Linked DNA regions of Rubrivirga marina. The main gene of each other region encodes a partner of the protein of the gene in region 2 in a complex. Links are inferred from orthologs where the notes say so. Each region holds a gene or a part of one and is shown on either strand. Other genes may lie near its edges.

Region 1 (3,263 bases), 1.3 Mb from region 2 along the record:
GAGGCGCTCGGTCTGGGCGCGCACGGACGTCCGGACCGAGTCGAACTGGACGGGCGGGACCGGCCGGAGGCTGTCGATGCGGACCTGGAGCCGGCGGCGGTCGGCCCGGAGCCGGTCGAGGACGGGCGCGTACGCGGCCTGCGCCACGGAGTCGGCCGCGGCGGCCTCGGCCTCGAGGCGGGCGAGGTCGGCGTCGAGCCCGAGCGTCTCCTGGAACACCTCGGCCCGGAACCGCTCGACGTCGGCCTCGGGGACCGCGACCGTCGTTGCCGGGTCGGCGGGCTCGTCGTCACAGGCCGCGAGGGCGAGGGCCGCGAGGAGGGGGAAGAGGAGAAGCGTGCGCACGGGGGGCGAGGCGGATACGGAGCGCGGGCGGCCAGACACCAGCGCCGGGCCGCCCGCAGGCGGAAGGGAGAACGGCTACCGGGCAGCCGACTTCTCCTTGAACTTGTTTACGATCCAGAGCAGGACGACAGCGCCGAGCGTGGCTACGAGGATGCTCCAGATCAGCCCCCCGTCGTCGTCAAACGGCGTCAGGTACTCAACGATCAGCCCGCCGATGAGCGCTCCGACAATCCCGACGACGATGTTCATGCCGAGGCCCATGTCGGCTTTCATGATCTTCTCGGCCAGGAAACCGGCGACGGCACCGACGATGAGCCAAAAGATGAGTCCTCCGATCATGGTGGGATGGGGCGAGTGAGAGGACGCGCCTTACTGCGGGCCCAGCCGAAAGGTTCGCGACGGGCCACGCCCGGCGTTAACGTCCGGTCGCCCCCCGTGCCCTCATGACCGTCGTCCTCTGGATCCTGCAAGCCGTCCTCGCCGCCGTCTTCGTCGGCCTCGGGACGTTCAAGCTGATCAAGCCGAAGGAGGCGCTGCTCGGCCGGATGGGCGCGCTCGAGGGGTTCCGGCCGATCTCCATCAAGGCCATCGGGCTGAGCGAGGTGCTCGGCGCGCTCGGCCTCGTGGTCGCCCCGCTCGTCGGGTGGGGCGCGCTCGTGCCGTGGGCCGCGCTCGGGCTCGGCTCCGTCATGATCGCGGCGGCCATCGTCCACGGCGAGCGGGGCGAGTGGACGATGCTCCTGCCGACCGGCGCCCTGCTGGCGCTCTGCCTCGTCGTGATGTACGGCCGCAGCGCCGACATCCCGCTGTAGCACACGGGGCCCGGGCCGCGCGACGAGGGCGGCTAGGCCGCCACGTCCGGAGCGTCTGCGGCCCAGGGTCCGACGTCCACGTCCGGCACGGCGAACGGGAACGCCAGTTGGCGGCCGGCCTCGGCGGGCACGAGCCCCGAGACCGTGAGGCCGATGAGACGGCACGGCACGGCCGGCGGCGCGGGCCGGTGGAGGAGCGCCACGCCGACGCCGAGGAGGTCCGCCTCGGTGGCGACGGGCGCCAGGAGGGTCGCGCTCCGCTGCGTGATCTCGAAGGCCGCGCTCTTGAGCTTGAGCGTGACCGTCTTGCCCGCCAGTCCGTGGCGCGCGAGCCGCCGCGCGAGTTCCTCCGCGACCGGACCGAGGCGGGCCGTGAGCGCCTCCGCCCCCCGCTCGTCGCGCCGGAACGTCCGCTCGACGCCGACCGACTTCCGCACGCGATGGGGACGGACCGGCCGGTCGTCCTCGCACCGGACGACGCGCGCCAGCCAGCCGCCCGTCTTGCCGAGCGCCGCGCGGAGCTCGGCCTCGGAGCGCGCCCGGAGGTCGGCGCCGGTCTCGATGCCGAGCGCCCGGAGCCGCCGCGCCGTCGCCGGGCCGACGCCGTGGAAGTCCTCGACGGCGAGCGCCGCGATCACGGCCGGGGCGTCCGCTGGCGTGATCACGCGGAGCCCGTCGGGCTTGGCGAGCCCGGAGGCCGTCTTGGCGAGGAACTTCCCGAACGAGACGCCCGCGCTCGCCGGCAGCCCCGTCGTCTCGCGGATCTCGGCGCGGATGGCCTGGGCGATGAGCGTCCCCGAGGCGGGCCCCTCCAGGGGGTCGCTCACGTCGAGGTAGGCCTCGTCGAGTGAAAGCGGCTCGACGAGGTCGGTGTAGCGCGCGAACACGGCCCGGACCTCCTCGCTCACGGCCTTATACGCGTCGAACCGGGGGCGGACCATCACGAGGTCGGGGCACAGCCGCCGCGCGTGCGCCATCGGCATGGCGCTGCGGACGCCGAACGGCCGGGCCTCATAGCTGGCGGCGGCCACCACGCCCCGTCCACCGGTCCCGCCGACGGCCACGGGCCGCCCGCGCAGCGCGGGGTCGTCGCGCTGCTCGACCGACGCGTAGAACGCGTCCATGTCGACGTGGAGGATCTTGCGGGGCACGGGCCGGGGGGCGCCGCAGTCTACGCCCGGGTGGAGCGCTCCCAGGCTCGGGCACGCCCCCGCCCGCGTCGTGTCACCCCGCCTCGGCCCGCCCTGGCGCCGAGGCGAAACGACGACCGCCGCGCCGGAGCGAGTCCAGCGCGGCGGTCATGCGTGCAGTCTTGCAGGGCTACTCCTTCGGGCCCCAGATCCACCAGGCGATCAGGCCGACGAGGGGGAAGAAGAACACGATGGCGGCCCAGAGCAGCTTCGAGCCCGTGTCGGCGCGGCTGTTGGCGATCTTGACGAAGGCGACCACGATCAGGACCGCGTGGATCAGCCAGCAGACGCCGCCGTAGCCGCTGAACAGGAGGTTGAGGGCGTTGTCGCCGCTGCCGCACCCGGTGAGCAGCAGCACGAGGGCGCCGAGAGCGAGGACGGGGATGGATCGGAGACGGGCCATGGGGGCGGGGGGAAGAGCGAGGAGGGCCGAGGGGGCGCCGACCTAGCGCTGATTGTCGCGGACGACACGCTGGCCCCACACGAGGAAGACCAGCAGGCCCACGACGGGGACGCAGAACAGGGCGATGAGGAGGACCTTCGTGCCGAGGGCGAGGTAGGTCTTCCACGTCGCCAGGGCAGCGAGCAGCGCCAGGACCGCGTTGAGGACCGCGATGAGGGCCAGCAAGAGCGTCTTGGCGAGGCCCGCGAGGGTGGCCGCGAGGGTCGCAGCGAGGACGAGCGTCATGTTGTTCGGGAGGGAATCGGGCGCACTACGGCCCCGGGATTGCGAGTGTTGCGCGGCGTGCCGCAGAAGCACCGAGGCGGGCGGAGTCGGGGGACGGGAAGGAAGTCGGGTCCGCAGCCATCGTGCCGAAACCCGCGAATCCTGACAAACCGCGACGGAGCGGCCCCCGTAGGTTGCCCCCATGCGCATCGGCACGATCGACCTCGGCGACCGCCCGCTCCTCCTCGC
Region 2 (3,264 bases):
GACGACGTGCCGAGGGAACGCCTCGCCGAAGAGGGCTGTGGCGGTGTCGTCGCCGAGCGTCTGGGTGTAGTCGAACGGGAAGCGCGCGAGGAGCCGGTCGACGTCCTCGGCGGTGTCCCACGAGACGGCGAGGAACGTCGCGCGGTCGCCGTACGCCTCGACGAGCCGGTTGAGGCCCGGCATCTCGGCCACGCACGGCGAGCACGTCACGGACCACCAGTTGAGCACGACGACTTGCCCGCGGTAGTCGGCCAGGCGCGCCTCGGTCCCGTCGAGGTGGCGGACGGTGAGGGCGGGCGTCGTCCCAAGGGCGAGCGGGTTGGGCGCGGCGGTCGGGACGCCGCCGGCCGCCGTCGCCTCGGAGAGCGTCCAGCGGTACAGCGCGAGCCCATGCTCCGGAATCACGCGGACCTCGAGGGGTGTCGCGGTCTCGCTCCCGGGCGTCAGCTTCAGGTCGACGGTCTGCGCGGCGACGCCGTCGGGGTTCACCGGGAACGGGGTGAACGACACCCCGTCGGACCACCGGTGGAACACGACGGCGACCCTCTCGCCCTCGCGCTCGCCCCACGCGATCTGGATCGTTTGGGACGTGTCTGGAACGGGGACCGTGACCATCGACGGGTTCGTCAGCCCGCGCGCCAGCGGGGGGAAGTCCGGGACCCCCGGCGCCCCGTAGGCTGCGGCGAACGGGACGCCGGCCTCCTGCGCGGCGAGCGGAAGCGAGACGAGGACGGCGAGCAGGGCGAGGGCGCGACGCATGAGGGCGGGGTGGGGAACGAAAGGATACGCGGACTCACCACCATCGAGGGAGCAATCCGCACCCGCTGATTCGGACCCTTCCGCCTTGGCGGGTCTGCGGGGTGGCCCGGGAGATCACCGAGGCGGGCCGACCCCAAAAGAGCGCCCCGGCCGACTCGCGACCGGGGCGTCCAAGATCCTACGCTCTACGTCCGACGCCCTAGGCGTACGTGTTGAGCATGACCGGCATGATGAGCATCAGGAGCTCCTCGCCGTCGGCGCCCTCGGCGGGCGAGACGACGCCGGCCCGGTTGGGCGACGAGAACTCGAAGACGACGTCCTCGCCGTCCACGTTCGACAGCACCTCCTGGAGGTACTGCGAGTTGAACCCGATCTCCATCGGGTCCGCGTCGTAGTCGCAGAGGACGCGCTCCTTGGCCTCGCTCGCCCGCTCGATGTCCTCGGCCGAGATCGCCAGCTGGTCGCTCTCGAGCGCGAGCCGGATCTGGTGCGTCATCGACGACGAGTAGAGCGCCACGCGGCGGACGGCGGCCAGCATGGCGTCGCGCCCGACCGTCAGCCGCTTCTCGTTCTCGACCGGGATGACGGCCTCGTAGTTCGGGTACTGCTCCTCAATGAGCCGCCCGATCACCTGCGTGTCCCCGAAGTCGAACCCGACGTAGCCGCTCGCGATGCGGATGGTGCACTCGCCGTCGCCGGCGGCCTTGCCGGCGAGCGAGAGCGCCTTCTCGGGCACGATCACGTCGACCGGCTCCTCGGCCGTGATCCCGTCGGAGACGAGCTTGACGAGGCGGTGTCCGTCGGTCGCCACGATCGTCGACTTCTCGGGGCGGACCTGGAACAGGACGCCCATCATGGCCGGCCGGAGGGCGTCCTTGGAGGCCGCGAACCCCGTCTTCTCGATGGCCCGCTTGACGAGCGGCCCGGCGGCCGTGATGGCCTGCGCGCCGTCGAGGGCCGGGAGCGCCGGGTAGTCGCCGCCGTCGTAGCCGACCATCTTGTAGCGGCCCTGGTCGGTCGTCAGCTCGACGTTGAAGTCGGCGTCGGTCGTGACCGTGACCGAGAGCTCGGGGAGCGCGCGGAGCGTGTCGAGGAGCCGCTTGGCCGGGACCGCGATCCGCTGCTTGGCGTCCGTCCCGTTCTGCTCGAACGAGACCTTGAGCCGCTGGACGATCGAGATCTCGAGGTCCGTCGCCGCGATCTTCAGCGTGTCCTCCTCGCGCTCGAACAGGACGCACTCGAGGATGGGCAGCGTGCTCTTGGACGGGACGGCCCCGTTGACGGTCGTGAGCGCCCGCTGGAGGTCGGCGCTGGAGGCGGTGAACTTCATGGTGTCGGCGGGGTGCGGCCGCGGTATCGGCCTGAGGCATCTGCTGGTCAAGGAAGGTACTCGCCGGCCCCCTCCCACGGTCCCGCTGGCGGATGAAAACCGGAGGCCTCGGCGACCGCCGTCGACGGACTCCGATCGCCGACTCCACCCGCCTCGACGCCGAGGCAGAGGAGGCCAGAGACAACGGCTCCCGGTGTCGCCTCGGCCTCTCCACGTGTCGTCCAGAGCGGAGCCCCGGAGCGGCGCCGCCGAAGGACCTCTGGCGAGCACGGCGCCGAGGCGGGCCCACCTGAGGAGGCCATCGCCGGCCCCGCCGTGGCCCCAGTCCCGGCGATGCCGCCGCCTACCGCTGGTGCATCTCCAGCTTCTTCTGCACGTTGCCCACCATCTCGCGGAAGCTCGGGTCCGTGTCGACCTGGTCCTCGACGCTCCGCACGGCGTGGATCACCGTCGAGTGGTCGCGCCCGCCGAAGTGGAGCCCGATCGTCTTGAGCGAGTGGTTCGTGATCTCCTTCGAGAAGTACATGGCGACCTGCCGGGCCTGCACGACCTCCCGCTTTCGCGTCCGCGCCCGGACGAGGTCCTCGGGGATCCCGAGGTAGTCGCAGACGACCGACTGGATGGCCTCGATCGTGAGCACCGGGCGGGACTCCTTGATGAGGTCCTTGAGCACCTCCCGCGCGAGGTCCTGGTCGATCTCGCGGCTCGTCAGCGCGGCGTGGGCCTGGAGCCGGATGAGCGCCCCCTCCAGCTCACGGATGTTGCTCTTGACGTGCGTCGCGATGTACTCGATCACGTCCGGCTTGACCTTCGTCCCGTCGTCCTTGGCGCGGCGGTTGAGGATCGCCACGCGCGTCTCGAAGTCGGGCGGCTGGACGTCGGCGGCGAGGCCCCACTGGAACCGCGAGAGGAGCCGCTCCTCGATCCCGACGATGTCCTTCGGCGGCCGGTCGGCCGAGAGGACGAGCTGCTTCCCCTGCTGGTGGAGCTCGTTGAAGATGTGGAAGAACTCCTCCTGCGTCTTCTCCTTGCCCCCGAAAAACTGGACGTCGTCGATGATCAGGATGTCGACGCCGCGGTAGAACTGGCTGAACTCGGCGATCCGGTTCGACTGGATCGACTGGACGAACTCGGCCGTGAACATCTCCGACGAGACGTAGCGGACCGTCTTGGCG

The links.
Region 1: the proteins of dnaN (region 2) and dinB are in contact, whole or in part, in a solved structure (PDB 1OK7), measured with the Escherichia coli proteins. The link is inferred for Rubrivirga marina from one-to-one orthologs.

Annotation. Positions count from the first base shown.
Region 1 is NZ_MQWD01000001.1:1,706,641-1,709,903, reverse strand. What follows is about bases 250-3,203. They hold dinB (DNA polymerase IV), read right to left. Parts: upstream 2,309-3,203; coding sequence 1,190-2,308; downstream 250-1,189. Other genes in these bases: BSZ37_RS07090 (hypothetical protein), read right to left, coding at 2,793-3,035; BSZ37_RS07095 (PLD nuclease N-terminal domain-containing protein), read right to left, coding at 2,478-2,750; BSZ37_RS07105 (DoxX family protein), read left to right, coding at 789-1,157; BSZ37_RS07110 (GlsB/YeaQ/YmgE family stress response membrane protein), read right to left, coding at 421-684; BSZ37_RS07115 (hypothetical protein), read right to left, coding at 250-345. Also shown: more of BSZ37_RS07115, read right to left, coding at 1-249; tRNA dihydrouridine synthase DusB, read left to right, coding at 3,217-3,263. UniProt on the Escherichia coli protein: Poorly processive, error-prone DNA polymerase involved in translesion repair and untargeted mutagenesis. Copies undamaged DNA at stalled replication forks, which arise in vivo from mismatched or misaligned primer ends.
Region 2 is NZ_MQWD01000001.1:442,283-445,546, reverse strand. Bases 25-2,979 are described here. They hold dnaN (DNA polymerase III subunit beta), read right to left. Parts: upstream 2,090-2,979; coding sequence 959-2,089; downstream 25-958. Other genes in these bases: dnaA (chromosomal replication initiator protein DnaA), read right to left, coding at 2,433-2,979; BSZ37_RS01800 (TlpA family protein disulfide reductase), read right to left, coding at 25-759. Outside these bases: more of BSZ37_RS01800, read right to left, coding at 1-24; more of dnaA, read right to left, coding at 2,980-3,264. UniProt on the Escherichia coli protein: Confers DNA tethering and processivity to DNA polymerases and other proteins. Acts as a clamp, forming a ring around DNA (a reaction catalyzed by the clamp-loading complex) which diffuses in an ATP-independent manner freely and bidirectionally along dsDNA.